DNA from 4 places in the Streptomyces sp. NPDC052687 genome. Region 3 is predicted to be linked to each of the others. Evidence: riboswitches for the same ligand, from Rfam matches in the RefSeq annotation. Region 3 holds a riboswitch; each other region holds the start of a gene.

Region 1 (7,527 bases), on a different contig from region 3:
GGACAGGAAGAGGTCACCCCCGAGCCCGTCTCGCGCGCGGCCTCCCGCGGCGGCTCGCGCTCCCGCCGCCGTACGCCCGCCAAGCGCTCCGCGCTGCTGACCGTGGCCGTTCCCTCGGCGTGCGTCATGGGCGTCGCGGGCATCGCCGCCGCTTCCGTCGGCACGTTCGGCGCCGAGGACGCGCAGGAGACCTCGACGACCGCGGCCGACGCCCAGCCGGTGAAGCCGGCCACCGCCAACAACAAGCTGGACACCCAGCTGGAGAGCCTGTCCGCCGAGGCGGACGACTTCGCCGACCGGGCCAGCCGCACCCAGGAGCGCATCGACCTCAAGGCGCAGCAGGAGGCCGAGCGCAGGCGGGCCGCCGAGGAGGCCGCCCGCAAGGAGCGGCTCCGTCCGAAGTTCGCCCTCCCGGTCGCCCAGCACGGACTCAGCGCCTACTACGGCCAGTCCGGCATCAACTGGATGTCGCTGCACACCGGCATCGACTTCCCCGTCTCGTACGGCTCGACCGTGATGGCCGCGACCGACGGCACCGTCCGCACGGAGTGGAACAGCGCCTACGGCAACATGATGATCGTGACCGCGAAGGACGGCACGGAGACCTGGTACTGCCATCTCTCCAGCTACCGCGTGGCCTCCGGTACGACGGTCAAGGCCGGCGACCCGATCGCGTTCTCCGGGAACTCCGGCAACTCCACCGGCCCGCACCTGCACTTCGAGGTCCGGCCGGGCGGCGGCGCGGCCATCGACCCGCTGTCCTGGCTGCGCAGCCACGGGCTGGACCCGTCCTGACCACGTCGGCGTGAACGGCCCCCGCCCTGTCCGGCGGGGGCTTTTCTCACGGCGTCACGGCCTCACGGTGTCAGGCGTCACGGGGTCAGGGGTCACGGCGGCGGGCGCCGCTACAGCTTCTCGACCGGCGCGTACCGCAGCAGCAGCCGCTTCGGCTTGGCGTCGCCGAAGTCGATCGTCGCCTCGGCGTTGGCGCCCGTGCCCTTGACCCCGACGACGGTGCCGAGCCCGAACTGGTCGTGGGTGACGCGGTCGCCGACGGCCAGGGACACCGCCGGCTTCTCCGCGGTCCGGCGGGTGGCGAACCCGGAGGCGCCGGACGCCGAGGAGCGCGAACGGGACGACGACAGCGAGGCCGCCACGCCCGAGACCGGTCCCGCCGGGGCGGCGACGGCGCCCGTGCGCTTCCAGTCGACGTACGCCGCGGGGATCTCCTCCAGGAAGCGGGACGGCGGGTTGTACTGCGGCTGTCCCCAGGCGCTGCGCATGGCGGACCGGGTGAGATACAGCCGCTCCCGGGCGCGCGTGATGCCGACGTACGCCAGGCGGCGCTCCTCCTCCAGCTCCTTGGTCTGGCCGAGGGCGCGCATGTGCGGGAAGACGCCGTCCTCCATGCCGGTGAGGAAGACGACCGGGAACTCCAGGCCCTTGGCGGTGTGCAGGGTCATCAGCGTGATGACGCCGTCGCCGTCCTCCTCGTCGGGGATCTGGTCGGAGTCGGCGACCAGCGCGACCTGCTCCAGGAAGTCGGCCAGCGTGCCGGTCTCCCCCTCACCGCGTTCCTGTTCGAACTCCAGGGCGACGGCGGCGAGTTCCTGGAGGTTTTCGATCCGGGTCTCGTCCTGCGGGTCGGTGGAGGCCTGCAACTCGGCGAGATAGCCGGTGCGTTCGAGCACCGCCTCCAGGACGGTCGCCGGTCCGGCGCCGGACTCGACGATGGTGCGCAGCTCCTCCATCAGCGCGTTGAACCGCTTGACCGCGTTGGTGGACCGCGCGGCCATGCCGTACGCCTCGTCGACGCGCTTGAGCGCCTGCGGAAAGCTGATCTTCTCGCGCTGGGAGAGCGCGTCGATCATCGCTTCCGCGCGCTCCCCGATGCCGCGCTTGGGCACGTTCAGGATGCGGCGCAGCGGGACCGAGTCCTCGGGGTTGGCGAGGACGCGCAGGTAGGCCAGGACGTCCCGGACCTCCTTGCGCTCGTAGAAGCGGACGCCGCCGACGACCTTGTAGGGCAGGCCGACGCGGATGAAGACCTCTTCGAAGACACGGGACTGGGCGTTGGTGCGGTAGAAGACGGCGACGTCGCCGGCCTTCGCCTCGCCCGCGTCAGTGAGGCGGTCTATCTCGTCGGCGACGAACTGGGCCTCGTCGTGCTCGGTGTCCGCGACGTACCCGGTGATCCGGGCGCCCTGGCCGGCGTTGGTCCACAGGTTCTTCGGGCGGCGGGACTCGTTGCGCTCGATGACCGCGTTGGCGGCGGACAGGATCGTCTGGGTGGAGCGGTAGTTCTGCTCCAGCAGGATCGTCGTCGCGTCCGGGTAGTCCTCCTCGAACTGGAGGATGTTGCGGATGGTCGCGCCGCGGAAGGCGTAGATCGACTGGTCGGCGTCACCGACGACGCACAGCTCGGCGGGCGGGACCTCGGCCTCGGGCGGCACGTCCACCGGGTGCTCAAAGGTGCCGACCAGCTCGCGGACCAGGGCGTACTGCGCGTGGTTGGTGTCCTGGTACTCGTCGACCAGGACGTGGCGGAAGCGGCGGCGGTAGTGCTCGGCCACGTCGGGGAAGGCGCGCAGCAGGTTGACCGTCGTCATGATCAGGTCGTCGAAGTCGAGGGCGTTCGCCTCGCGCAGCCGCGACTGGTAGAGGGCGTAGGCCTGCGCGAGGGTCTTCTCGAAGCCGTCGGAGGCCTGCGCGGCGAAGTCCTCCTCGTCGATCAGCTCGTTCTTCAGGTTGCTGATCTTGGCGCTGAAGGACTTGGGCGGGAAGCGCTTGGGGTCCAGGTCCAGGTCGCGGCAGACCAGGGCCATCAGGCGCTTGGAGTCGGCGGCGTCGTAGATCGAGAACGACGAGGTGAAGCCGAGCCTCTTGGACTCGCGGCGCAGGATGCGCACGCACGCGCTGTGGAAGGTCATCACCCACATCGCGTTCGCGCGCGGGCCCACCAGCTGCTCCACGCGCTCCTTCATCTCGCCCGCGGCCTTGTTGGTGAAGGTGATCGCGAGGATCTGGCCCGGGTGCACGCCCCGCTCGGCCAGCAGGTAGGCGATGCGGTGGGTGAGCACGCGGGTCTTGCCGGAGCCGGCGCCGGCCACGATGAGCAGGGGGGAGCCGGAGTGGACGACCGCGGCGCGCTGGTTGTCGTTCAGCCCCTCCAGGAGGGCGGCCGAGTCGACCACCGGGCGGGGGGCGCCGTCCCGGTAGTAGCCTCCCCCGCTCTCGGCTCCGCCCGAGCGGGGGGAGCCCCATCGGTCCGGCGGCACGTCGAACTTCCCGCCGAACAGATCGTCCGGGATCGACTCCGGAACGTGATCGCCCTCGGGCGGCGGCGGGGGTTCCTCCTCGTGCCCGCGAGGGGCCTGGAGGTCCGCCAGGAAGCTGTCGTCAAAGAGGCTGCTCATCGCTCTCCGAGTCTAGGGCGCCCCACTGACAACCGAGGGCCGCCCGCAGAACATCACACCGGCCGCCGGCCGCCACGCGCCGCGCAGGCTCGGCGACGGCGAGCGACGCGCAGGGAGCGCTGAGGGGCCGCTGAGGGACCGCCGGGGGGCGCTGTCGGAAAGGTCACGGAAATGTATCGGGCATATCACCCACCAACCTTCACAGCAGGCACACGAGTTGGCTACCGTTCCGCGCAGGCCGTACGACCTCCTACCGGCGAACGTCGCCGGGCCGCGCGGCCTCCGCCGAGTCCGGCGCGCCCGCACAGCGGCCGGAGCCGGGGACCCAACAGACTCTGGGGTGAATCGGCCCTCCCCTTCGGGACGGGCTGTAGGGCAACCCTTCCTCACGACCCGCCCGAACCCGACAGCTAACCCGGTAGGCGGCCCATGGAAGGAGTCGCCTCCCTTGGCGTCGCACCGCAAGTCCCGTCCCACCCCGCGCGTGGCCGGCATACGCACCCCCGCCCTCGCCACCGCGGCCCTCACCTCCGTGGCCCTGCTGTCGCAGACCGCCGACGCCGCCCCGTCCGCCGACGAGAAGCCGAGCCTGGAGGAGGTCGAGAAGAAGGTCGACGAGCTCTACCGCCAGGCGGAGTCGGCGACCGAGAAGTACAACGCGGCCAAGGAGAAGACCGCGAAGCAGCGCAAGCGGGTCGACACCCTCCTGGACGACGTCGCCCAGCGGGCGCAGAAGCTCAACGAGGCCCGCGAGGAGCTGGGCTCCTACGCCGCGGCCCAGTACCGCACCGGCGCCGCCGCGCCCGGCGTCGCGACCCTGCTGCTCGCGGACTCCCCGCAGGACTACTTCGACCGCACCCACCTGATGGACCGGCTCACCAGCCGGCAGAAGGAATCGGTCGACGACTACTTCGCGCAGCAGTCCGAGACGATGAAGAAGCGCCAGGAGGCCGCCGAGAGCCTCCAGACGCTCACCGAGTCACAGGCCGGCCTGAAGACGGCCAAGGCCACCGTCCAGAAGAAACTCGCCACCGCGCGGGAGATGCTTTCGCGGCTGACCGCCGAGGAGAAGGCCCGGCTCGCCGCGATCGAGCAGCGCGAGCGGGAGGAGGCGGCGCGCAAGGCCGCGGAGCTGGCCCGGCAGCAGGCGGAGGAGCAGCGGCTGCAGGAGCAGGAGGAGCGGGAGGCGGTGCCGGCCCCGCGGGAGGAGACGGGCGGCGCCTCGTCCTCCCCCTCCGCCTCCGCCGGCGAGACCTCCGTCCCGGCCGCCGGCGCGACGTACACCGCCAAGGCCGAGAAGGCGATCGCCTTCGCCCGCGCCCAGATCGGCAAGCCGTACGTCTGGGGCGCCACCGGGCCGGGCTCCTACGACTGCTCCGGCCTCACCCAGGCCGCGTGGAAGGCCGCCGGCGTCACCCTGCCGCGCACCACCTACGACCAGGTGAACGCCGGCACCACGGTCCCCCTGTCCGCCGCCCTCCCCGGTGACCTCGTCTTCTTCTACGACGACGTCACCCACGTCGGCATCTACATCGGCAACGGGATGATGATCCACGCGCCGAAGCCCGGGACGTACGTGCGGGAGGAGTCGGTGTACTACGACGGCGAGTCGTCGATCCACAGCGTGGTGCGGCCGGCCTGACGCGGGGCGGGTGGTCCGGGGGCGACGCGGGGCGGGTGGTCCGGGGGCGCCGAGGTCCGCGGGGGCCGCGGGCGCGGGGCGCGGCGGCTCAGGTCCAGAGGACCGCGATGAAGATGTTCGCCGTGGTCAGCAGCCCCACGAGGCCGAAGAGGCCCTTGTCCACCCGCTCCTCGTCCCGCTTCACGTAGACCAGGCCGAGGATCACGATCAGCAGGGCCAGCTTCACGCCGATCTTGATGTTGTCGACCGTCTGGTCGTCGGCCTGGTTGAGACCGACCAGGATCACGCCGGTGACCAGCATGGTCAGCGCGCCGTGCAGCATCGCCGGGACGAAGCGGGCGGTGCCCTGGCCCATCGCCTTCATCTGGGTGAGGAAGCCGCCGAGGAGCGAGGCGATGCCGATGATGTGCAGGCCGACGAAGAGATGGATGAGTACGTCCATGGGGCCGGAGCCTAACGAGGCCGTCCCCCGCCGCCCGACACCGGCCCGTCCCTGGCCGACGGCGGGCATGAGCGCGTACGGGGAGTGACGCGGGGGCGGCGCATATATGCGCCATAGCATCCCGTCCCGTACGCCGGTCCCGGAATCGCCCCTTCGGTCAGCACGCTGCGTCACCTCGACCATTCCGAAGAAACGTCACGGTCACATACGGTCACCCGACGGCCCGCTCGCGTCACTTCCGTACTTCTCGTGACCTCTCCGGCATATCCCGGCCTAGCGTCCTCCCTCAGATGTCCGGCTCCCCACCGCCGCCCAGGCCCAGGGCGGCAGCCGGACGTCTCCGCCGAGAAGGTCCGGCGGCGGTCCCGCTCCCCTGTGCGACACCGCCGCCGGACCGCCCGGCCGCAGGAAAGGACGTGCAGTCCACGTGGCAGCTCACCGCAAGCCCCGGCATCGCTCGGCCGGGGGCCATCGAGCCCGTACGGCGGCAACCCTCGCCCTCGCGGGCGCGGCGGCCGTGACGGCCTTCGACGGGACGGGCCACGCCGAGCCCGAGCTGACCCCCACGCAGGTCAAGGCCACGGTGAACAAGCTGTACCAGGAGGCCGAGGTGGCCACCGAGAAGTACAACGGCGCCAAGGAGAAGGCCGACGCCGCCCAGCGGCGGCTCGCCGCCCTGCAGGACGAGGCGGCCCGCAAGGAGGAACGCCTCGACTCGGCGCGCGACGCCCTCGGGTCCTTCGCCGCGGCGCAGTACCGCAGCGGCGGCCTGCCCCCCGCGCTGCAACTGGCGCTGTCCGACGACCCCGACCGCTACCTCGACGGCGCCTCGTTCGCCGAGCGGGCCGGCGACCGCCAGTCGGCCGCCGTCGCCCGCGTCCGCCGACAGCTGCGGGAGATCGAGCAACTGCGCGGCGCCGCCCGGATCGAGCTGGCCGCGCTCACCTCACGCCGCGCGGAGCTGAAGCGGCACAAGAAGACCGTCACCGGCAAGCTGGACGCGGCCCGGCGCCTGCTGGCCCGGCTCACGGCCGAGGAGCGGGCCCGGCTCGCCGGGCAGGGCCAGGGCACCGACCGCCCCTCCCGCGCGGTGACGGCCGGACGCGATCGCCCGACGGCACCGCGTGGCCCGGTCGCGGCGCCCGACTCCCGCGCGGCGGCGGCGGTCGGCTACGCCTACTCCAAACTCGGCAGCCCTTACGTCTGGGGCGCCACCGGCCCCGACGCCTTCGACTGCTCGGGGCTGGTCCAGGCTGCCTACCGCTCCGCCGGCGTCTTTCTGCCGCGCACCACCTACGCCCAGATCGGCGCCGGGCGCCGCGTCGCCCGCTCCGAACTCCTCCCCGGCGACCTGGTGTTCTTCTACTCCGGCATCAGCCACGTGGGCATCTACGTCGGCAACGGGCAGATGGTCCATGCCCCCAACCCCTCCGCCCCCGTGCGGGTCGCGCCGATCGACGAGATGCCGTTCGCGGGGGCCACACGCGTGGTGTGAGCAGCGGCTCCGGGGCCGGTGACGGGCATGGCATGAGGCCGGTGACCGGCATGGCATGAGTACGGCGGCACGGTAGCGTCGGACAGCGAGGCGGTGGTGCGCCGCTTCCTGCGCTCCCGCAGCTCCCCTCCGCCCGGAAGGTCCCGATGCCCCGCTCGCCGCTGCCCCCGCCGCCGCCTCCGCCGCACCTTCGGACCTGGCCGGACCGGGCGGCGCTGCTGGCCGACCGGGGGCGGGCGCTGGAGGAGCTGCGCCGCCGCAGTCTGGGGGTGCACCGGGTGCTGCTGCTGTGGCTGCTGGCGCTCGCGGCCATCATCGGCTGGTCGCTGCTGATCCTGCCGCTCCAGCAGCTGGAGCAGAAGGACCCTCTCGGGTTCGTCCTCGGACCGATCTTCGCCGTCCTCGGTCTGGCCTCCCTCACCCCGTCCGTCATCGCGGTCGTCATCGCCGTCCGCCGCGACCACCGGATACGGCAACTCATCGACGCCTGGCTGGCCCTGGACAGCCACCCGCCGACCGACGCCCGGCTGCG
Region 2 (7,527 bases), on a different contig from region 3:
CGTCCAGGACGAGCAGCCTGCGGGGCTGGAGCAGGGCCGCGGCCAGCCCGAGGCGCTGCTTCATGCCGAGGGAGTACGCCTTCGCCTTCTTCCCGGCCGCCGCCGTGAGCCCCACCCGGTCCAGCGCGGCGGCGACGCGGGCGCGCCGGGTGCGCGGGTCGGCGGTCGGGTCGGCGGCGTCGTAGCGCAGGAGGTTGTCGCGGCCGGAGAGGAAGCCGTACAGGGCCGGGCCCTCGATGAGGGCGCCGACCTGCGGCAGTACGGCGCGGGCGGCGCGCGGCATGGGCCGGCCGAGCACCCGCGCCGTACCGGAGGTGGGTTCGATCAGGCCCATCAGCATGCGGATGGTGGTGGTCTTGCCGCTGCCGTTCGGGCCGAGGAAGCCGAAGACGCTGCCCGCCGGGACGGTCAGATCCAGACCGTCGACGGCGAGCTGCCCGCCGCGGTAACGCTTGGTGAGCGCACGGGTGACGATGACGCCGTCCGGCTCGTCACGACCGGAACGGCCGTCCTCGCCGGGACGGTCGTCCTGACCAGGACGGTCGTCCGGAACGGGACGGTCGTCCGGAACGGGACGGTCGTCCTCGCCGGGACGGTCGTCTTCGCCGGCCCCTGCCGTGGCGGGCGGTTCGCGCATGGGCTCCCTCACTCTGGCCGCTTGCTCCGTCGTGCGTGCCGGACTACTGCCCCGCGTCGGCCGCCTTCACCAGCGCCTCCTGGGTGACGGCACCGGCGTAGATCTTGCCGTCGTCGGTGATCAGAGCGTTGATCAGGCGGGTCTTGAAGACGGTGCCCGAGCCGAAGTCGCCCTTGACCTGGTCGCCGAGGGAGTCGAGGAAGCCGCCCAGGTCGCCGCCGACCTCGTCGCCGCTGGGCACGCCCGGACCGCCGGTGTCGAACACGGCGACGGAGTTCCAGCCCTCGCCGATCACCTTCATGCCCTCGGAGTCCTGGCCGAAGGCCTCACCGAAGCCCTTTTCGAGACCCTTGGCCAGATCCGCCTCGTCCGTCGGGGCGATGGGCTGCCGCCCGGCCTCGCCCTCCTCGCTCTCCTCGGTGACCTTCGCGCCCTTGGGCGGGGTGAAGTCGAAGGTGGAGGCGGCGGGCCTGGCGTAGCTGAGCTGGGTGAAGCCGGCGTCCACGACGGCGGCGCCGCCACTCGCCGGGGTGAGGGTGAACTTCAGCGGCATCCAGGTCTTCGCGTCCACGGCGATGGTGATCGCGCCGACGGTGCTGCCGGACTGCTTCGGCTCGATGACCAGCTTGTAGGCGTCCCGTCCGGCGACCTGCGCGGTGCCGTCGACGGTGACCGAGGTGGTGTCGTCGACCGCCTTCAGCGCCTGCTCGGCGAAGTCCTTCGGCGTGGCCGGGGGTTCCCCGGCGCGCTCGCCGGCCTCGTCCGCGGTGCCGTGGAAGACCTCGTTGGACGCGCTGTCGTAGCCCCAGACGTCCTTGCCGTTGTGGATGAGGCTGTACTCGGCGGCGTTCTCCAGCACGGACAGCTTCTGGCGGTCGGGGCCGTCGGCCGCGACGCGCAGGGTGTGGGTGCCGGTCACCAGCTCGGTGAGCTTGGCCGACGGGTCGGCGGCGGAGCCGTCCCCGTCACCGCCGGGCGCGGTCGCCGCGGCGCCGCCCAGGGCGCCTTCGAGGCCGCCGAGGTCGGGCAGCCCCAGGTCCGTGGTGATCTTCACGGTGCCGGACAGCCGCTCGACGTCCGACTCGGCGATCTTCTGTATGAGCTGCTGCGCGGTGATCTTCGGCAGGTCGGGGCTGCCGGAGTCGGCGAGGGCGGGGACGAGCCCGATGGTCCCGGCCGCCACCCCCACCACCGCGACCGGAACGACGTACCGGCCGGCCTTGCGCCGCCGCACGGTCGTACTCTCGTCGGATTCGTACGGTGCCATGTGTGCCCTACCTCCGTCGTCGGCCCGCCCATTCTCACCCGACCGGGTGAGAAGTGGTGGCTGTTCCGTGGCTTCCTTCGTGCCATCCATCTGACCAAAACCGGGCACGGTTTTCGTCAGACCGCGGGATCAACTCCGCGTACTGCTGCGGTATGACACGACACACCGGGATATCCCCCGTCCCGTAGGGGTGGGGGTCCCGGAAGGGGAGCACGGACCGGAGAAGCCGGGGAAGGCGACGGCCGGACATGACCGGTGAGGGCCGGGCCGGTGGAGGTCAGACTGGCCGGTCAAGGTCAGACTGGCCGGTCAAGGTCAGACTGGCCGGTCAAGGTCAGACTGGCCGGTGAAGGCCAGGCGGGCTGATGAAGGCCAGACGGCCGGTGAGGGTCAGCGGGCCGGTGAAGCCCCCCTCAGCCCTTATCCCGCCCGGTGGACCACCGCGTCGCACAGTTCCTGGAGGGCCCGCTTGGCGTCGCACTCCGGCAGGGGGGCCAGCGCGGCGCGCGCTTCCTCGGCGTAGCGCACGGTGTCCCGCCGGGCCTGCTCCAGCGCCGGGTGCGCGCGCAGGGCGGCCAGCGCCCGGGCGTGCCGGTCGTCGTCGCTGAGGTCGGACTCCAGCAGCTCGCACAGCGCGACGTCCTCGGCCCGTCCGCCGCGCGCGGCCAGCTCCCGCAGCCGCAGCACGGGCAGCGTGGCGATGCCCTCGCGCAGGTCGGTGCCGGGGGTCTTGCCGGACTCGTGGGAGTCGGAGGCGATGTCGAGCACGTCGTCGGCGAGCTGGAAGGCGACGCCGAGCCGCTCGCCGTACTGGGTGAGGACGCTCACCACGGACTCGTCCGCGCCGGACATCATCGCCCCGAACCGGCAGGACACCGCCACCAGCGAGCCGGTCTTGCCGCCGAGCACGTCCAGGTAGTGGTCGACCGGGTCGCGCCCGTCCTGCGGGCCCGCGGTCTCCAGGATCTGCCCGGTCACCAGCCGCTCGAAGGCCTCCGCCTGCACCCGGACCGCCTCGGGCCCGAGGTCGGCGAGGATGTGGGAGGCGCGGGCGAAGAGGAAGTCGCCGGTGAGGACCGCGACGGAGTTGCCCCAGCGGGTGTTGGCGCTGGGCACGCCGCGCCGCACGGCCGCCTCGTCCATCACGTCGTCGTGGTACAGCGTCGCCAGGTGGGTCAGCTCCACGACGACCGCGGAGGGCACCACGCCCGGCGCGTAGGGGTCACCGAACTGCGCGGCGAGCATCACGAGCAGCGGCCGGAACCGCTTCCCGCCGGCCCGCACCAGATGCTGCGCGGCTTCCGTGATGAACGGGACCTCGCTCTTGGTGGCCTCGAGCAGCCCTTCCTCGACAGCCGCCAATCCGGCCTGGACATCGGCTTCCAGAGCCTGGTCCCGCACGCTCAGCCCGAACGGCCCGACGACGGTCACGAGGGGTCTCCTGTCTGCTGGTGTCTACTGGCGACTACGCGGTTTGTCGATACATCGCTGCCTTCACTCAAGTCAGCGTATCCGGTCACGTTTCGATCACTGATGCCGCCCACGGTTACAGCACGGGCGGTATCGGATCACGCCCGGAATGTTTTCGATCAGCTGATAAGAAGGCATATCTACGACGATGACATGAGCACGCCTATCGACCCTCCCCCCTTCTCCCGCTCGTCCGGTTCGACAACGACGCGCACTCCATAAGGGGTTCCGCCCTCGTGGCAGACATAGCACACCTTGAACTTATTGCCCGATTTGGGGGACTTGCTCCTCGACGTGAGTTGACTCACGACAGCCCCGTCACAGGCTCCTCACAGACCCCTCATCAGATTCCCCTTCCCTCTTGCCAGTTGACCCTCGACCGGGAAAAAGGATCAAGTACGTCAAACGCGCTGATCATGGTCAACCGGCGCGATAAGTGAATCCGCTACTTGTTCCGGACACGGGCTCTCGCATACGTTCCCGGTCCGTCGGGCGGAACGCCGAATCCTGCCGCCGCCCGCGCCACCCACCACGAACTCACTCGTACGGCAGGAGCGGGGGACCCAGGTAACACGCCGGTCCGGGCAGCGCCCGGGGCGGCTTGGGGTGAAGCCGCGCGCTCTGGAGCGCGCGGCCGGGCAGCTCCCCGCCCGAACCCGACAGCTCACCTCGCAGGCGTGGGAGAGGACGTTCACCATGCCCGCACGTGTGCCCGCTCAGGCCCTGTCCACCGCCGACCAGCCGGTCAGGAGCCGCCGCCGCACCCGTCTCGCCCGCGCTCTCGCCGCCGCCGGCACCGGCGCGGCCGTGCTCGCGCTGCCGCTGATCGGCGCGACCGGCGCCGCAGCGGCCACCCCGGCCGCGGCCACCGCCGCCACGGCGTACCCCGACAACCTCGACGGCTGGATCCGCCAGGCCATGTCGATCATGGCCCAGCACGGGATCCCCGGCAGCTACGACGGCATCTACCGCAACATCATGCGCGAGTCGTCCGGCAACCCGAACGCCATCAACCTCTGGGACTCCAACGCCGCCAAGGGCACCCCGTCCAAGGGCCTGCTCCAGGTCATCGACCCGACCTTCGCCGCGTACCACGTGCCCGGCACGGCCTACGACCCGTACGACCCGGTCGCGAACATCGTGGCGGCCTGCAACTACGCGGCCGACCGCTACGGCTCCATCGACAACGTCTTCGGGGCGTACTGAGGGGCGTACCGAGGGGCTTACCGGAGGGCGTCCCGGGCCACGCGCACCGGCTGAGCCGGGCTCACCAGGCGACCGGCGCCCACCGTTTCACCGAAGAGCCGTTCGAGGACGGCGGCGATGCCGTCGTCCTCGTTCGACAGGGTGACCTCGTCGGCCACCGCCTTGAGTTCCGGATGGGCGTTGCCCATGGCGACGCCGTACGCCGCCCAGTCGAACATGGGAATGTCGTTCGGCATGTCGCCGAAGGCCAGGGTGTCCTCGGGCCGCAGTCCCAGATGACCGGCCGCCAGCGCGAGGCCGGTCGCCTTGGTGATGCCGCACGGCTGAAGCTCGACCGTGCCCGGCCCCGACATCGTCACGGTGGCCAGCGAGCCGACCACCGAACGCGCCACCGACGCCAACTCGTCGTCCGACAGGGTGGGGTGGCGCAGCAGCACCTTGCTGATGGGCTCGCCCCACAGGTCCTCGCGCCGCCCGACCCGCACCGCGGGCAGGGTGGGGTGCGGCATCCGGTAGCCCGGCTCGATCAGCGTCAGCCCGTCGACCCCGTCCTGGTCGACCGCCGCGTACACCTGCCCCGCCTCGGCCTCGATCTTGCCGAGCGCGGTCTCCGCCAGTTCCCGGTCGAGGGTCACCGACCACAGCAGCCGGTCGGCGTCGATGTCGTACAGCTGTGCCCCCTGCCCGCACACCGCGAGGCCCGTGCAGCCCAGGTCCTCCAGCAGCGGGCGCACCCGCGGGGCCGGCCGGCCGGTCACCACCAGATGCCGGGCGCCGGCCGCCGCCACCCGCGCGAGCGCGGCGCGCGACCGGTCGGAGACCGTGTCGTCGCCGCGCAGCAGAGTGCCGTCGAGGTCGGTGGCGATGAGGGAGTACGCGGTGCGCGCGGCATATGCGGTGGGTGCGGCCATGATCAGAGAATACGGACCCGGCGCCCGCCCCGCTGATTCTCAACTTCCTTTCCGCCGTCCGGTTTTCACTCCCAGGGGGTGCCCTGCCGCTCCCGGAGCGGTGGTACGCCGCCCGGCATCACCGGCAGGGGGGACACTGCCCAAACCGGGATCACCGCCGTAACGTTGCTGCGACCGCATGGACCGCACGTACGAAAGTGAGGCAGCACCCCATGCCCCCCTTCGATGTCCCCGAGGGCGACCCCTTCGGTCCGCACAACCTTCCGTACGGCGTGTTCTCGCCCGCCGGGTCCGAGCGGCGGACCGTCGGCGTCCGGCTCGGCGACCATGTGCTCGACGCGGGCGCGGCGGCCCGCGCGCTCGGCTCCCCGTACGCCACGCTGCTCGACCGGCCCACGCTGAACCCACTGCTCGCGGCCGGCCGCACCGCCTGGTCGGACGTGCGGCGCGCGCTCACCGCCTGGGTGACCGTGCCGTCCCACCGGGAGACCGTCGCCCCGCTGATGCACCCCCTGTCGTCGGTGACCCTGCACCTGCCCTTCGAGGTCGCCGACTACGTCGACTTCTACGCCTCGGAGAACCACGCCCGCAACGTCGGCCGGATGTTCCGCCCGGACGCCCCCGACTCGCTCACCCCCAACTGGAAGCATCTGCCGATCGGCTACCACGGCCGCTCCGGCACGGTCGTGGTCTCCGGCACGGACATCGTCCGCCCGGCGGGCCAGCGCAAGGCGCCCGCCGACCCGGCGCCGGTCTTCGGACCGTCCGTCCGGCTGGACATCGAGGCCGAGGTCGGCTTCGTGGTCGGAACGCCGTCCCGGATGGGCAGCCCCGTCCCGCTGGGCGACTTCCGGGAGCACGTCTTCGGGCTGTGCCTGCTCAACGACTGGTCCGCGCGGGACATCCAGGCCTGGGAGTACGTCCCCCTCGGGCCGTTCCTCGGCAAGTCCTTCGCCACCTCCGTCTCCGCGTGGATCACCCCGCTGGACGCCCTGGAGGAGGCGCGCGTGGCGCCCCCGGAGCGCACCCACGGACTGCTGCCCTACCTGGACGACTCCGGCGAGGAGCCCGGCGGCTACGACCTGCGCATCTCCGTCGCGGTCAACGGCCACGTGGTCTCCGAGCCGCCGTTCTCCACCATGTACTGGACCGCGGCCCAGCAGCTCGCCCACATGACGGTGAACGGCGCCTCCCTGCGCACCGGCGACCTCTACGGCTCCGGCACGGTCAGCGGCCCCGAGCCGGCCCAGCGCGGCTCCCTGCTGGAGCTGACCTGGAACGGCCGCGACCCGCTCGAACTGCCCGACGGCAAGCGCACGTTCCTGGAGGACGGCGACACGGTCACCCTGACCGCCTGGGCACCGGGTCCGGGCGGCGCCCGGGTGGGTCTGGGCGAGGTGACCGGGACGATCGTGCCCGCCTGAACCGCCCGGCGCGGCCTGGCTGTTGGGCGACGCCCCGCGGTGGAGAGGTGACGTGCGGTAACGCCCCGGTCGGGGCGCTGACTCCGGGCCCCGCCCGCCGTCATACTGGCGGCGGGCGCAGTGCGCGACGCCGGTGCGGGATGCGGACGGCGCGCGCCCCTCGCCCGCACCGCACGACCGAAGCCGCCCTTCCGTCTCCTGGATCCGGAGCCCTTGGCATGACCGTCTGCCTGCTCCTGCTGAGCGTCCTCGCCGTGACGGCCGCCGTGCCGGTCCCCCGCGCGCTGACCCGTGCCGCCTGGCCCGAACGGGAGCCGGTGGTCGGGCTGTGGGTGTGGCAGTGCCTGGTCGCCACCGTGCTGCTGTGCTGCCTGGCCGCGCTGACGCTCGGCGCGGCGGCCGTCTTCCAGACCGTCCGCGACCAGGTCTTCGCCCCGGCGCCGCCGGCCGTCACCGCCGCGTACGACCTGTCCGCCGCGCCGCCCTGGGCCACCGCGCTGACCCTGCTGCTGGCCTGTGGGGCCGCCTGGACCACCGCCATGCTCGTCCGTGAGCTGGTCGAGGCCCGGCGCAGGCGCGGCCAGGCCCGCGCCCATCTGCGCGAGCGCGCCC
Region 3 (7,527 bases):
TAGGCCCGTCGCAGTTGTTCCTCGTCGGCGAGGTCGAGGCGTACGCCGCCCAGGTCCGCGCGGTGCCGCAGGTGCGGGGCGGTGGCCTTGAGGGCGACCGGGTAGCCGAGGGCGCGGGCGGCGGTGACGGCGTCCTCGGGGGTGGGGGCGGGCAGGGCACGGCGGACCCGGATGCCGTAGCGGCCCAGCAGCTCGCAGGTGTCCTCGGCGCCGAGGGTGAGGCCCTGTCCGCGCGTGAGGAGGCCGTCGATCAGCCGGGCGGCGCCCTTCTCGTCGATGTCCTCGTACTCGGGCACCTTGCCGGGGTCGGCGGCCTCGCGGCGCCAGCCGGCGTACCTGACGGCCTCGGCGAGGGCGCGGACGGCGCGTTCGGCGGCCGGGTAGGCGGGGATGAGGCGGGTGCCGCCGGGCGGCTGGGCGGCGGGCAGCGGGTCGGGTCCGGCGTCCGGTGCGGTGGCGCCGGGTGTGGCGGCACGCGCGCGGGGGGCCGTGCTGGTGGCGGCCGACAGGGCTTCCGCGAGGCCGCCGAGTTCCACGTGCACGACCAGCACCGGCTTTGTCGGTGCCCGCTCGGCGGCGGAGCGCAGTGCCTCGGCCAGCGCCGCGTCCCCGGCGGACTCCTCGCCGATCGCCGGTATCGCCGTGACGACGACGGCGTCGCAGGTGTCGTCGGCCAGCGCCCGGGCGAGCGCCGCGCGGAAGTCCTCCGGGCCGGCGGCGGTCGTCAGGTCCAGGGGCGGCATGGGCCGCAGGCCCTCGGAGAGGCAGGCGTCGTAGGTGAGCACGCCGAGCGACTCGGAGTTGCCGAGGATGGCCACGCGTGGTCCGCGCGGGAGCGGCTGGCGGGCGAGCAGGAGGCCGGTGTCCACCAGTTCGGTGATGGTGTTCACGCGGATCACGCCGGCCTGCCGCAGCAGCGCGGACACGGTGGCGTGCGGCAGCCGGGTGGCGCGGACCGCGTGGCCCTGGGGGGCGGATCCGGCGCTCTGGACCACGACGAGGGGCTTGGCCGCCGCCGTACGGCGTGCCAGGCGGGTGAACTTGCGGGGGTTGCCGATCGACTCCAGGTACATCAGGACGACGTCGGTGTCCGGGTCGTCGTACCAGTACTGCAGGACGTCGTTGCCGGAGACGTCCGCGCGGTTGCCCGACGAGACGAAGGTGGACACGCCGGTGACTCCGGTGACGCCGCCGCCGCGCCGGTGGAGGCGGGACAGCAGGGCGATGCCGATGGCGCCGGACTGGGCGAACAGGCCGATCCGGCCGGGGCGGGGCGGCTCGGGGGCGAGGGAGGCGTTGAGCCGGACGTCCGGGGAGTTGTTGATGATCCCGAAGGCGTTGGGCCCGATGATCCGCATGCCGTACGCGCGCGCGTGCCGGACGAGTGCGCGCTGGCGTTCACGTCCGTCGGGGCCGCTCTCGGCGTATCCGGCGGAGATCACGACGAGCCCCTGGACGCCCTGCTCGCCGCACTCGGTGACGACCTCGGGGACCTGCTCGGCGGGAACGGCGATCACCGCGAGGTCGACGGGGCCGTCGATGTCGCGCACCGAGCGGTAGGCCGGCACGCCGTCCAGTTCCTTCTGCCCGTCGGGCAGGGCGCGGTTCACCGCGTGGAGGCGGCCGGTGAAGCCGGCGTCGCGGATGTTGCCGAGTACGGAGCGGCCCACTCCGCCGGGGGTGCGGCCCGCGCCGACGACGGCGACCGAGCCGGGGGCGAGCAGCCGCTGCACGGACCGGGCCTCGGCGCGCTGTTCGCGCGCGTACTGCACGGCCAGGGAGCGGTCGGTGGGTTCGAGGTCCAGTTCCAGGCGGACGACGCCGTCCTCGAAGCTGCGCTTCTGGGTGTACCCGGCGTCCGTGAACACCTTGATCATCTTGGTGTTGGCGGGCAGCACCTCGGCGGCGAAGCGGCGGATGCCGCGCTCGCGGGCGACGGCGGCGATGTGTTCCAGGAGGGCGGAGGCGACGCCGCGGCCCTGGTGGGCGTCCTGCACCAGGAAGGCGACCTCGGCCTCGTCGGCGGGTGCGGAGGCGGGCAGTCCGTTCCTCCCGATGCGGTCGTAGCGTACGGTGGCGATGAACTCGCCGCCGATCGTGGCCGCGAGTCCCACCCGGTCCACGAAGTCGTGGTGCGTGAAGCGGTGGACGTCCTTCGCGGACAGGCGCGGGTAGGGCGCGAAGAAGCGGTAGTACTTCGACTCGTCCGAGACCTGCTCGTAGAAGCTGACCAGGCGCTCGGCGTCGTCGACGGTGATGGGGCGGACGCGCGCGGTGCCGCCGTCGCGCAGCACCACGTCGGCTTCCCAGTGGGCGGGGTACTCGTGCCGGTCCGACGAGGTCTGCATGGGCCCCAGAGTACGGCTCGCGTCCGGCAACGGCGCGGGGCAGTCTGTGAGGACGGAAGCACGGACCGAGGCCGCGGTCCGGCGCCACCCGGTGGAGTCCGGCGTCCCCCGATGGACAGGGGGCACGTCCGCTCCGGGAGCATGCTTCGCGATATGGGAAACTGGTCTAGACAACCCTGAACACCGAAGGGCAGCAACACATGGCTGAGCGCCGCGTCAACGTCGGCTGGGCCGAGGGCCTCCACGCCCGCCCCGCCTCCATCTTCGTCCGAGCCGCCACGGCCGCAGGCGTGCCGGTGACGATCGCCAAGGCCGGCGGCAACCCGGTCAACGCGGCCTCCATGCTGGCCGTGCTCGGCCTGGGTGCCCAGGGCGGCGAGGAGATCGTCCTCGCCTCCGACGCCGAGGGCGCGGACGCCGCTCTGGACCGCCTGGCCAAGCTGGTCGCCGAGGGCCTGGAGGAGCTCCCCGAGACCGTCTGACGCCCGCGCGGCAGGCCGTCACTCGCAACGCGTCACCGCGTCGCCCCTTCCGGGCGGCGCGGTTTCGCTTTTCTCCGGCTGATGTACGGGCCGCCTTCGAATGCGGACGGACCGCCGCAGCGCGCACGGCAGATCACCGGCGCACCGAAATCGGATCGCCGGCATGCCTGAAGCCGATTACCCGCATACCTGAGGCGATTATCGGCATGCCGAAAAAGGGCAGGGAAAATACCCCGCCCGCCGGATATCCGTTCTTTGTATACGGCGCTCGTGTTAATGCCGCAGACCCGACATGTTTACGCCATGTTGCGAATTCCTCACACGCTCCGGGCGTTCGCCGCCCGGGCCGAACCGCAGCCGGTGCGCGGCGCTCGCGCGCTCGGTGTGCAGCGCGGTGATCGCCCGCGCGCGTTCGCTGTCGCCGCGCGCGACGGCGTCGACGATCGCCCCGTGCTCCGCCCACGCCTCCCCCGGGCCGGCCGGCGCCTCCACCGTGTACATCCAGGCGATCTTGTGCCGCAGCTGGGTCAGCGCCGAGGTGAGCGCGGGGCTGCCGGAGGCCTGCGCCAGCGTCTCGTGGAACCAGCCGTCCAGGGAGCGCAGGTCGTCGCTGTGGCCGCGGCGGGCGCGCTCCTGGCCCAGCCGGACCAGGCCGCGCAGCACCTTCAGGTGGGCCTCGGTGCGCCGCTGCGCCGCGCGGGAGGCGCCCAGCGGCTCCAGCAGCAGGCGCATCTCCAGCAGGTCGGCGGCCTCCTGCTCGGTCGGTTCGGCGACGCACGCGCCCGCGTGGCGCCGGGTCACGACGAAACCCTCGGCCTCCAGCGTGCGCAGCGCCTCCCGGACGGGTACGCGCGAGACGCCGTAGCGGCGGGCGAGCAGTTCCTCGGTGAGCCGGCTGCCGCGCTCGTAGACACCCGCGACGATGTCGTCCCGGATCGCCGTGCACACCGAGTGCGCCGGAATACGCATGACCGACCTCCGCCTTAATCCCCGTGAAACGTCGACGATTGACGTGTGTTCAGCGACTCTATGGCAATGAGGCGGAATTTCCGACGGCGGGTCGGAATCCATGGATATTTTTTGGACAAGGGGGCGGCCGAAACGCCGAAAGCCCCGGCGGGCGGGCCGGGGCTCGGAGCGTTTCGCGGGGCTGGGTCAGATGTTCACGCCGTGCGCGCGCAGGTACGCGACGGGGTCGATGTCCGAGCCGTACTCCGGGCTCGTACGGGCCTCGAAGTGCAGATGCGGGCCGGTGACGTTGCCGGTGGCGCCGGACAGGCCGATCTGCTGGCCCGGGGTCACGGTCTGGCCGACGGAGACGGCGATCGAGGACAGGTGGGCGTACTGGGTGTACGTGCCGTCGTGCATCCGGATGACCACCTGGTTGCCGTACGCCCCGCCCCAGCCGGCCTCGACGACCGTGCCGGCGCCGACGGCGTGGACGGAGGTGCCGGTCGCGGCGTGGAAGTCGACGCCGGTGTGGCTGCCGGAGGACCACAGGGAGCTGCCGGCCTGGTAGCCGGTGGAGACGTAGGAGCCGGAGATCGGCGGCACGAAGGTGTTCAGGCGCTTGCGCTCGGCCTCGCGGGCGGCGCGCTCCTTCTCCTCGCGGGCCTCGCGGGCGGCCTCCTCGGCGCGCTTGATCGCGGCGGCCTCGGCCGCGCGCTCGGCGGCGGCCCGCTCGGCGGCCTGCTGCTGCGCGGCGGCCTGGGCGTCGATCTGGTCGGCGACCTCGTCGCCGATGGTGAGGACCGGCAGCAGGCCGGTCTGCTCGGGCTCGGGCCCGGCGGCGAGCGCCGGGCTCGCCAGGGTGCCGAAGACGCCGGTGGTGGTGAGCGCCGCGACTCCCGCCGCGCGGGCGGTGGAGCGCTGCATCCGGCCGGGACGGCGATGCCTCCCGGTGGCGCGCGTGAACGCCATGAAGTGGCTGGTCCTTTCCTTCCCTCTCGCCTACCGGGTTAGCTGACGGGTTCGGAGCAGGAAGGTCTCCTACGGACCCCCTCGCGGATGCGCGGGCGCCCGATTCACCCCAGGGACTGCGTGGTTGGGTCCCCGGCTCCCCTGGCTCGCGCCGTACGGGGACTCGGCGATGACTGTCCGGTGCCGCGGGTGCGGCGCACTGCCTGACGAACAGCCCGGACGACGCTAAGACGGCCGGCTTGCAAAGCCCAAACCGATTCGGCGTTTTGTAGCGCATCCCACAGGCCAGACAGGCAACCTCCGCCCCAATTCGGACATCAAGGGGCCCTGGTGACGCTTCGGTCACCAGGGCCCCTCCGCGCGGATGTGCCGCGGCGCTCGGCGTGGGTGTGCCGCCGCGGCGTCTACTCGGCGGTCACGACGGTGACTTCGCCGATGCCCAGGGCCTCCACGGGCTCCTTGATCTGCGCCGCGTCGCCGACGAGGACGGTCACCAGACGGTCCACCGGGAAGGCGTTGACGACCGCGGCGGTGGCCTCGACGGTGCCGGTCGCGGCCAGCTGGCGGTACAGCGTCGCCTGGTAGTCGTCGGGCAGGTGCTGCTCGACCTGGTCGGCCAGCGTGCTCGCGACGGCCGCCGCCGTCTCGTACTTCAGCGGCGCCACACCGACCAGGTTCTGCACGGCGACGTCCCGCTCGGCGTCGGTCAGGCCCTCCGCGGCGAGCGTGCGCAGCACCGTCCAGAGGTCTTTGAGGGCCGGGCCGGTGTTCGGGGTGTCCACCGAGCCGCTGATGGCGAGCATCGAGGCGCCCGTGCCGTCCGGCGCGGACCGCAGCACCTGGCCGAACGCCCGCACGCCGTAGGTGTAGCCCTTCTCCTCGCGCAGCACGCGGTCCAGGCGGGAGGTGAGGGTGCCGCCGAGGCAGTACGTGCCGAGCACCTGCGCGGGCCACACGCGGTCGTGCCGGTCGGGGCCGATACGGCCGATGAGCAGCTGCGTCTGGACGGCGCCGGGGCGGTCGACGATGACCACGCGCCCGGTGTCGTCGGCGGTCACCGGCGGCACCGGCCGGGGCTCGCCGGGCGTGCCGGTCCAGGAGCCGAGGGTGTCGCCCAGCAGGTCGTCCAGGTCGATGCCGGTGAGGTCGCCGACCACCACGGCGGTGGCCGTGGCCGGGCGGACGTGCCGCTCGTAGAAGGAGCGCACGGCCGCCGAGTCGATCTTCGCGACCGTGTCCTCGGTGCCCTGGCGCGGGCGCGACATGCGCGAGGTCGCCGGGAACAGCTGCCGGGACAGCTCCTTGGCGGCCCGCCGGGAGGGATTGGCCAGCTCGTGCGGGATCTCGTCCAGGCGGTTGCGCACCAGCCGCTCGACCTCGCTCTCGGCGAAGGCGGGCGCCCGCAGCGCGTCGGCGAGCAGCCCGAGGCCCTTGGCCAGGCGGGAGGCCGGGACCTCCAGGCTGAGCCGCACGCCCGGGTGGTCGGCGTGCGCGTCGAGGGTGGCACCGCAGCGCTCCAGCTCGGCGGCGAAGTCCTCGGCGGAGTGCTTGTCGGTGCCCTCGGAGAAGGCACGCGCCATGATCGTGGCCACGCCGTCCAGGCCGGCGGGCTCGGCGTCCAGCGGGGCGTCGAGGAGGACCTCGACGGCGACGACCTTCTGACCGGGGCGGTGGCAGCGCAGCACCGTCAGGCCGTTGTCGAGGGTCCCGCGCGTGGGGGCCGGGAACGCCCACGGCCTGGCCTCGCCCGGCTGCGGCTGGGGGTGGAAGTCCATGGTGGTCAGCTCGGTCACTTGGCCGCCTCCTCGGTGGCGTCGGCGGCTTCCACGGTCGCCGCGGATTCCGGGTCCTCGGTGCCCTCGACTTCCTCGGGCTGTTCTGGGGTGATCGGCTCGTAGACGAGCACCGCGCGGTTGTCGGGCCGCAGGCGGGCCTTGGCGATCTCCTGGACCTCCTCGGGCGTCACCTCCAGCACCCGCTGCACGGCGGTGAGGGCGAGCTGCGGGTCGCCGAACAGCACGGCGTACCGGCACAGTTCGTCGGCGCGGCCGGCGACCGTGCCGAGCCGGTCCAGCCACTCGCGCTCCAACTGGGCCTGGGCGCGCTCCATCTCCTCGGCGGTGGGGCCCTCCTCGGCGAACCGGGCCAGCTCCTCGTCGATGGCGGTCTCGATGACCGGCACCTCCACGTCGCCGGAGGTCTTCACGTCCAGCCAGCCCAGGGAGGGTGCCCCGGCCAGCCGGAGCAGTCCGAAGCCGGCCGCGACGGCCGTACGGTCCCGGCGGACCAGCCGGTTGTACAGGCGGGAGGACTCGCCGCCGCCGAGGATGGTCAGCGCCAGGTCGGCCGCGTCGCACGCGCGCGTGCCGTCGTGCGGGAGCCGGTAGGCGGCCATCAGGGCGCGCGCGGGGACCTCCTCCTCGACGACCTCGCGCAGCTGCTCACCGATGATGTCGGGCAGCGTGCCGTCACGCGGGGCGGGCTTGCCGTCGTGGGAGGGGATGGAGCCGAAGTACTTCTCGATCCAGGCGAGGGTCTGCTCGGGGTCGATGTCGCCGACGACCGACAGGACCGCGTTGTTGGGCGCGTAGTAGGTGCGGAAGAACTCCCGCGCGTCCTCCAGGGTCGCCGCGTCCAGGTCGGCCATCGAGCCGATCGGCGTGTGGTGGTACGGGTGGCCCTCCGGGTACGCCAGGGCGGTCAGCTTCTCGAAGGCGGTGCCGTAGGGGACGTTGTCGTAGCGCTGGCGGCGCTCGTTCTTGACGACGTCCCGCTGG
Region 4 (7,527 bases), on a different contig from region 3:
GATGTAGTCCTCGTGCGCGGCGCGGTACGCGGCGGCCAGCTCCGGGTCGCTCTCCAGCCGGGCCGTCATCTCCTTCATCACGCCGTTCGCCTCCAGCGTGCCGATGGCCGAGTTGGCCTTCGGGCACGTCAGGTAGTACAGCGTCGGGAAGGGCGTGCCGTCGGGCAGCCGCGGGGCCGTCTCCACGACGTCCGGCTGCCCGCACGGGCAGCGGTGGGCGATCGCGCGCAGCCCGCGCGGCGGTCGGCCGAGCTGCTGCTGGAAGGCCTCGACGTCCGCGTCGGTGGGCTCGGTGCGCGGGGTGGGCGGCGGGGGCGTGTCCATGCCTGTCTTTCTGTGTCCGTTCAACGGTCCGGGACATCGGCGGCGTCGGCCTGGTCGACGCCGTCCCAGACGTTCGAGTACCAGGGGCGGTCGGCCCCGCCCGTGTCGGTGCGGGACTGCTCGGCCGCGTCCGGGTCGATCACCACGTACCCGGTCTCGCCGGGCATCACATAGTGCAGCCGCTTGCGGATCTGCTGCTCGGCGTACGCGTCGTCCTGCCACCGCGCCTTCTGGTCGCGCAGCCGTTCGACGCGCTCGCGCGCCTGCCGCTGCTCCCGCTCCAGATCGGCGATCTCGGCGCGCTGGGCGACGTACTGCCTTATCGGGTAGGCGAGCGCCACGACCAGCGAGCAGACCACCAGCGCCAGCAGCGCGGCCCGGCCGGTCAGCCGGGAGCGGCGGGCCTGCCGCTTGGTCTGCGAGCGGTAGACACGGGCGGCGGTCTGCTCGCCGAGCAGTCTGATCCTGGTCGCGGTGGAGAACCGGTCCCGGTCCCTCACGGCCATCGTCCCGCCTCCCGTTCACGCGCGTACGTCCCCGCACACGGTACGGGACCGAGTACGGGGACGTACGTACGACGCTTCCTACGCGGGCGTCAGCCCTGCACGGCCGCGGTGCTCAGCCCTTGAAGCGCGGGAACGCGCTGCGGCCGGCGTACACCGCGGCGTCGTCGAGGATCTCCTCGATGCGCAGCAGCTGGTTGTACTTGGCGACGCGCTCGGAGCGGGCCGGGGCGCCGGTCTTGATCTGGCCGCAGTTGGTGGCGACGGCGAGGTCGGCGATGGTGACGTCCTCGGTCTCGCCGGAGCGGTGGGACATCATGCACTTGTAGCCGTTGCGCTGGGCCAGCTCGACGGCGTCCAGGGTCTCGGTGAGCGAGCCGATCTGGTTCACCTTCACCAGCAGGGCGTTCGCGGCGCCCTCCTCGATGCCCTTGGCCAGGCGCTCGGGGTTGGTGACGAACAGGTCGTCGCCGACGAGCTGGACCTTGTCACCGAGCTGGGCGGTGATGGTCTTCCAGCCCTCCCAGTCGTCCTCGAACAGCGGGTCCTCGATGGAGACCAGCGGGTACGCCTCGACCAGTTCGGCGTAGTACTCGGTCATCTCGGCGGCGGAGCGGTTCTTGCCCTCGAAGACGTACACGCCGTCCTTGTAGAACTCGGACGCGGCCACGTCGAGGGCGAGGGCGATCTGCTCGCCGGGGGTGTAGCCGGCCTCCTTGATCGCCTCGAGGATGAGGTCGAGGGCCTCGCGGTTGGAGCCGAGGTTCGGGGCGAAGCCGCCCTCGTCGCCGAGGCCGGTGGACAGGCCGCGGTTCTTCAGCACCTTCTTGAGGGTGTGGTAGACCTCGGCGCCCCAGCGCAGGGCCTCGGAGAAGGACTCCGCGCCGATGGGGGCGATCATGAACTCCTGGATGTCCACGTTGGAGTCGGCGTGCGAGCCGCCGTTCAGGATGTTCATCATCGGCACCGGGAGCAGGTGCGCGTTGGGGCCGCCCAGGTAGCGGAAGAGCGGCAGGTCGCTGGCCTCGGAGGCGGCGTGCGCGACGGCGAGCGAGACGCCGAGGATGGCGTTGGCGCCGAGCGAGCCCTTGTTGTCGGTGGCGTCCAGGTCGAACATGGCCTGGTCGATCAGGCGCTGCTCGGTGGCGTCGTAACCGACCAGCTCCGGGCCGATCTGCTCGATCACGGCGAGAACGGCCTTCTCGACACCCTTGCCGAGGTAGCGGTTCGAGTCGCCGTCGCGCAGCTCGATGGCCTCGAAGGCGCCCGTGGAGGCGCCGGACGGGACGGCGGCACGACCGGTGCTGCCGTCGTCGAGGCCGACCTCGACCTCGACCGTGGGGTTGCCTCGGGAGTCCAGGATTTCCCGGGCTACGACGACGTCGATGGACGGCACGAGCATCTCCTTCGTGGATGTGACGCGGTGGGCAGAACCGCGGGTGTGGCTCTGCGAGACGAGCCTAACCGGCTCCGGGGGATCGGCCAGCCGACCGCCCACCCCGTGGACGGAACCGAGAGTAAATTGTTTCCGAACGGAACAAAGCCCGTTCCGGAAAATTCGCGGCCACGGCCTCGGTCACGGTCGCGGCATGCGGTGTCGGCACGCGGCCACGGTCGCGGCACGCGGCCGGGTGGGTCCGTGCCCGGACATGCCCCCGCCCCGGTGCGTACGGGGGAGACGCACCGGGGCGGGGAGACTGCGGGGCTGCCGCTTGCCTCTTGTCTTCTTACTTGAGGTGCAGCTGCTGGCCCGGGTAGATGAAGTCGGCGTCGTCGACGATGTCCTTGTTCAGCTCGAACAGCTTCTGCCAGCCGCCCTTGACGTCGTGCTCCGCGGCGATGGTGCTGAGGGTGTCGCCCTTGACCACCTTGTACTCGCCGTCACCCTTCTCGACCTTCTTGCCGGTCGGGGTGGTGACGGTCTTCTCGGCCTTCGGGGCCGGCTCGGCGGCCGGGCGCTCGGCGGAGCGGGAGGCCGGCTGCTCCTCGGTCTCACGGGCGGGGGCGGAGCCGGTGCTCTCGGCGGAGCCGCCGTTGTACGGAGCGCTGGAGAGGTTGACACCGCAGTGCGGCCACGCGCCCTTGCCCTGGCCCGCGAGGACCTTCTCGGCGATGGCGATCTGCTGCTCCTTGGTGGCCTGGTCGGCGGTGGCGGCGTACTGCGTGCCACCGTACGCGGCCCAGGTGGAGGCGGAGAACTGCAGACCGCCGTAGTAGCCGTTGCCGGTGTTGATGGACCAGTTGCCACCGGACTCGCACTGGGCGACGGCGTCCCACTCGGCGGCGGTGGCGGCGGAGGCGTTGCCGGCCGCCATCAGCGGAGCGGCGACGGCGGCGCCGGTGACACCGGCGAGCGCGATGGCGCGGGTGGCCTTGAACGGACGACGGTGCTTGCCCTTGCCGGAAAACAGCATGGATCGATCCCCTCACCGACGCCTGCGAGGTGAGCTGTCGGGTTCGGGCCGGTTGAGTTGCCCGGCCGCGGCTCTTGCGAGCCGCGGCTTCACCCCGAGCCGGTTCCGGTGTCGAGTCTCCTCAACGGCCGGGACCGGCACTTACCTTGGGTCCCCCGCTCCTGCCTACGGCGCTTGAAGCGACGACTGTTCCCGGGCGGCCGCTGGCAGGATTCGGCGTTGCGGCAGCCGGGGCTCGCGGTGACGAGCGGCTTCGACCGTAGCCAGGCGATCGGCGGATTTTCAAAGACGATCAGGGCTTCTGAGACCTATCTCTCACCGTGTTTATAACGGACATTCACCGCGAACCGTGTGCTGAAGTCCCGCTACTTTTCTCCCGGTTCAACCCCTACCTCCAGCGTCTGACCGGGGAGGATGAGGTCGGGGTCGGTGCCCACGGTCGCCTTGTTCTCGGCGTACAGCGCGGACCATCCGCCGTCCAGCTCAAGGGAGTCCGCGATGCCCCACAGGCTGTCGCCGGCGCGGACCGTGTAGGTGCCGTCGGCCGCGTCGCGGGCGGCGGCGGAGTCGCGCGAGGCGTGCCGGCCGGAGGGCTCGGTCGTACGGCTGTCGGCGGCCTCCTCCTCGGCGCTGTCGCCGCGGTGGCGCCCGGTACCGGTGGAGCCGGTGTCGGCGGTGCCCGAAGACGGGTCGTTCCGGCCGGAGTTGTCCGAGTAGTCCCGCTTCGTGGTGGCCGTGGAGGAGTCGCCACCTCCCGAGGACGCGGGGTCGGAGGCGCTCGAAGACGGCGAAGACGTGGCAGAACCGGACGATTCGGCACCTTCCGGAGTTCCGGAGGAACCGGTGCCGCCGGAGATTCCGGAACGCGCGGAGGATCCGGCCGATTCGGCGGAACCGGAGGAACCGGAGGTTTCCGAGGATCGCGACGAGTCGGACAAGCCGGACTCGGGGCTCGCCGAGGAGCCCGCGTCCGGCGTGGCCGACGCACCCGACGCGGCGTCAGCCGCCAGACCGGTGTCGACCCCCGGAGACGCGGAGTCGCCGTCGAGGCCGGCGAGCACACCGCAGGTGGGCCAGGCCGCCACACCCTCGGCGGCCAGGATTCTCTCGGCCACGGCGATCTGCTGCGAACGGCTGGCCACGTCGGGGCTCTCGGCGTAGTCCAGGCCGCCGTACTTCACCCAGTTCTCCTGGGAGATCTGGAGGCCGCCGTAGTAGCCGTTGCCGTTGTCCGCGCTCCAGGAGCCACCGCTCTCGCACTCCGCGACCCTGTCCCACGTGACCCCGCTGGCGGCGCTCGCGCCGCTCGCGCCGAGGAGCGGGATGGCGATGGCGGAACCGGTCACTCCGGCCGCGACGATGAGGGCCGGAGCCTGGCGGGGGCGACGGTGACGACCGTTCCCGGAGAGCATGCGGAGACCTTTCGCGAGACAACGGTGACGGCGCGGCGGAGATGCTGTGATCACCGCCGTCACACTGATGGGTGAACGTATCGGCAGACGATCACTTGTCACAAGTTCATGCCGCGCAGATCACGTGAAGATCACAGAGGTGAGTGCGTGTCACCTTCGCGGCGGCACAGGGCCGCTGCGCGCGCAGGAGCCCGGTGCACCTCACCGCTCCGGTGTGAACTCCACGGGCAGCGTGCGCAGTCCGCGCATGATGAGTCCGCCGCGCCAGCGCAGGTCCGCGGGGTCCGCGGCCAGCCGCAGGTCCGGCAGGCGCGTGAGGAGGGTGGCGAGCGCGGTCTGGCCCTCCAGGCGGGCGAGCGGGGCGCCCAGGCAGTAGTGGATGCCGTGCCCGTATCCGAGGTGCTGGTTGTCGCGGCGGGCGAGGTCCAGGGTGTCGGGGTCGGCGAACCGGGCGGGGTCGCGGTCGGCGGCGGCGAGCACGACGAGGACCGGGTCGCCGGGGGCGATGTCCTGACCGCCGATGGTGAGCGGCCGGGTGGCGAAGCGCCAGGTGGCCAGCTCCACCGGACCGTCGTAGCGCAGGAGTTCCTCCACTCCGGTCTCCAGCAGAGCGCGCTCCCCGGCCGCCAGGGAGCGCTGGAGGCGCTCACGCTGTTCCGGGTGGGTCAGCAGGGCGTACGTGCCGTTGCCGATGAGGTTGACCGTGGTCTCGAAACCGGCGAACAGCAGGATGAACGCCATCGCCGCCGCCTCGTTCTCGGTGAGGTGCTCGCCGTGGTCGGAGGCGCGGATGAGACCCGAGATCAGGTCCTCGCCGGGCGCGGGCTCGGCGGGCAGGGCCTCGCGCTTGCGGTGGATGAGGTCGGCGAGATAGCCGCGCATCTTCTTCACCGAGCGCGCCACCCCGCCGCGCGGTCCCCCGCCGTGCCGGATCATCATGCCCGCCCAGTCCCGGAAGTCGTCCTGGTCCTCGCGCGGTACGCCCAGCATGTCGCAGATGGCGTAGATGGGCAGCGGGAAGGCGAACTCGTGGATGAGGTCGGCGGACCCGGTGCGGGCGAACCCGTCGATGAGGCGGTCGGTCAGCTCCTGCACGCGCGGCGCGAACTCCGCGACGCGCCGGGGCGTGAACGCCTTCGACACCAGGCGGCGCAGCCGGGTGTGGTCCGGCGGGTCGATGTTGAGCAGATGCGTCATCAGCTCCGCCTTGCGCTCACCCGGAATGCCCGTCTTGCCCTTGGCGTGCGCCGGTTCGGCGTGGTGCTCCGGGTTCTTCGACAGCCGCTGGTCGGCCAGCGCCTGCCTGGCGTCGGCGTACCGGGTGACCAGCCAGGCCTCCACCCCGCTGGGCAGCCGCGTCCGGTGCACCGGGGCGTGCTCGCGCAGCCAGGCGTAGGCGGGGTACGGGTCGGTGGCGAACTCCCAGGTGAACAGGGCCGGGGCGGCGGACTGGGGCTGCCGGGGGCGGGACTGCGGGGGGTGGGGCTGGTCGGTCACGTCGTCGACGGTATCCGCAGGCGGCCGCCGTCCTCATCCCGAGGCCGGGCGGCGTCCCGGGGCGTGGTGGTTGCGGATCTCCACGTTGCAGTCGGTGACCCGCGAGTGGTCACCCCGCGCCGCCGCCTCCGCGCGCTGCCGGGCGAGCGCCTGGCACACCGCGCAGTCCGGCCGCGCGGCCGGCGGGCCGAGGGGCGGGCCGAGGTCGATCGGCCGCTCCTGTGCCGTCACGGCCGCCCGCCCCCGCCCACGGCCGTGAGGTCCACGTGCCGTGGCGCTCGCCGGTAGTCCTCGTAGAGCGCGTCGGCGGCCGGGCAGCACAGGTTGGCGTTCACACCGTGCTCGTCCGTCGCCATGCAGGTCTCACAGCCGAGACAGTGGTTCCACAGCCCCAGCAGCGAGACCAGCTGCGGGTCGAGCACGACCGGGTGCCCGCCGCTGAGGTTCTCGTAGTGGTCGCACAGCGCGCTGACGGACCGGGCCAGCCGCTGGGCGTACGCGACCCGCGCGGGCAGCGTACGGCCCGGCGCGAGACTCATGCGCGTACGGGCCCGCATGACGGCGACGTTCGCGCAGGCGCGCGGCGGGTCGTCCTCCGGCAGCTCGTCGGCCAGCGCCTCCACCACGGGCAGGGCCGGCATGAGGTGCCCCCGCAGCTGAAGCGTCAGCGTCTCCAACTCGTCCTCTTCTAAGGGGAGTCGGGCGTCGTCCGCGAGCAGGGCCCGCGCGGCGGCGCGCATGGCGGGGATGTCCAAGGGGGCGGTCGTGTCGCTGGGTGGCACGCCTCTCACCTCCGCGTCTCGGTGATCGTTGCGTCACCGAAGGTAAGGCGAGGGGTGGTGAGCGGACAGGCACGCCGCGTGTCCGTTACGGCGACGGCTCGCCGGGGACGGACACGGAACGTGCCCCTGCTACTGGGTGCCGAAGAACGCCGCGAGTTCCCGCTGCTTCGAGGTCGGACTGCGCCGCTTGTTCCCGCGCAGCACTTCGTGGAACGTGTCCGCGGCCATCCGCTGGTGCCGCAGCCACTGCGGTGTCTCGTCCATCAGCGAGCCCAGGATGTCCGTCGCCGCGTCCGTCTGCCGCAGCATCACGTGGGCCTGCGCCACGTCCAGCAGATGACGGCGCATGAACAGCCGTCCCTTCGCGTCGGCCGGCCGGGGCATCCGCTCCGACAGGCGCAGCACCCGGTCGGGTTTCTCCGCCACCAGCTGGTTCTCGATGCCCTGGAACGCGACCGTCCGCCAGTCGAACCGCCCCCACGAGGACACCGCGACGGCCTGCGCGCCGCCGAGCGCGGCCCCCGCCGTACGGCCCAGCCGGAGGATGTCGCGGGCTTCCCGGGGCCGGTTGTTGCGGGCGGCGGCCGCGCTGCCG

The links. Region 3 has a riboswitch for cyclic di-AMP ahead of AB0K92_RS13115 (M23 family metallopeptidase). Riboswitches for the same ligand answer to the same signal wherever they lie in the genome.
Region 1: it holds a riboswitch for cyclic di-AMP, as region 3 does, so the genes downstream of both, AB0K92_RS01535 (NlpC/P60 family protein) here and AB0K92_RS13115 (M23 family metallopeptidase) in region 3, are expected to answer to the same signal.
Region 2: it holds a riboswitch for cyclic di-AMP, as region 3 does, so the genes downstream of both, AB0K92_RS00650 (transglycosylase SLT domain-containing protein) here and AB0K92_RS13115 (M23 family metallopeptidase) in region 3, are expected to answer to the same signal.
Region 4: it holds a riboswitch for cyclic di-AMP, as region 3 does, so the genes downstream of both, AB0K92_RS06060 (transglycosylase family protein) here and AB0K92_RS13115 (M23 family metallopeptidase) in region 3, are expected to answer to the same signal.

What each region holds. Positions count from the first base shown of each region.
Region 1 covers NZ_JBFATR010000001.1:304,308-311,834, reverse strand. Annotated here, with positions in the region: gene AB0K92_RS01545 (M23 family metallopeptidase) at 1-795, shown strand, start outside; gene pcrA (DNA helicase PcrA) at 906-3,416, opposite strand; cyclic di-AMP (ydaO/yuaA leader) riboswitch at 3,690-3,857, shown strand; gene AB0K92_RS01535 (NlpC/P60 family protein) at 3,865-5,058, shown strand; gene AB0K92_RS01530 (hypothetical protein) at 5,147-5,500, opposite strand; gene AB0K92_RS01525 (NlpC/P60 family protein) at 5,928-6,995, shown strand; gene AB0K92_RS01520 (hypothetical protein) at 7,142-7,527, shown strand, end outside.
Region 2 covers NZ_JBFATR010000001.1:124,082-131,608, reverse strand. Annotated here, with positions in the region: gene AB0K92_RS00665 (ABC transporter ATP-binding protein) at 1-637, opposite strand, end outside; gene AB0K92_RS00660 (DUF2092 domain-containing protein) at 681-1,904, opposite strand; gene AB0K92_RS00655 (polyprenyl synthetase family protein) at 2,325-3,335, opposite strand; cyclic di-AMP (ydaO/yuaA leader) riboswitch at 3,899-4,065, shown strand; gene AB0K92_RS00650 (transglycosylase SLT domain-containing protein) at 4,071-4,580, shown strand; gene AB0K92_RS00645 (HAD family hydrolase) at 4,598-5,491, opposite strand; gene fahA (fumarylacetoacetase) at 5,704-6,915, shown strand; gene AB0K92_RS00635 (M56 family metallopeptidase) at 7,134-7,527, shown strand, end outside.
Region 3 covers NZ_JBFATR010000011.1:114,586-122,112, reverse strand. Annotated here, with positions in the region: gene AB0K92_RS13130 (GNAT family N-acetyltransferase) at 1-2,348, opposite strand, end outside; gene AB0K92_RS13125 (HPr family phosphocarrier protein) at 2,549-2,830, shown strand; gene AB0K92_RS13120 (GntR family transcriptional regulator) at 3,104-3,799, opposite strand; gene AB0K92_RS13115 (M23 family metallopeptidase) at 3,986-4,750, opposite strand; cyclic di-AMP (ydaO/yuaA leader) riboswitch at 4,763-4,929, opposite strand; gene AB0K92_RS13110 (pitrilysin family protein) at 5,155-6,543, opposite strand; gene AB0K92_RS13105 (pitrilysin family protein) at 6,540-7,527, opposite strand, start outside.
Region 4 covers NZ_JBFATR010000003.1:276,218-283,744, reverse strand. Annotated here, with positions in the region: gene AB0K92_RS06075 (DUF501 domain-containing protein) at 1-324, opposite strand, end outside; gene AB0K92_RS06070 (septum formation initiator family protein) at 345-830, opposite strand; gene eno (phosphopyruvate hydratase) at 943-2,223, opposite strand; gene AB0K92_RS06060 (transglycosylase family protein) at 2,555-3,241, opposite strand; cyclic di-AMP (ydaO/yuaA leader) riboswitch at 3,246-3,424, opposite strand; gene AB0K92_RS06055 (transglycosylase family protein) at 3,607-4,653, opposite strand; gene AB0K92_RS06050 (cytochrome P450) at 4,855-6,150, opposite strand; gene AB0K92_RS06045 (hypothetical protein) at 6,184-6,381, opposite strand; gene AB0K92_RS06040 (DUF6415 family natural product biosynthesis protein) at 6,378-6,932, opposite strand; gene AB0K92_RS06035 (helix-turn-helix transcriptional regulator) at 7,062-7,527, opposite strand, start outside.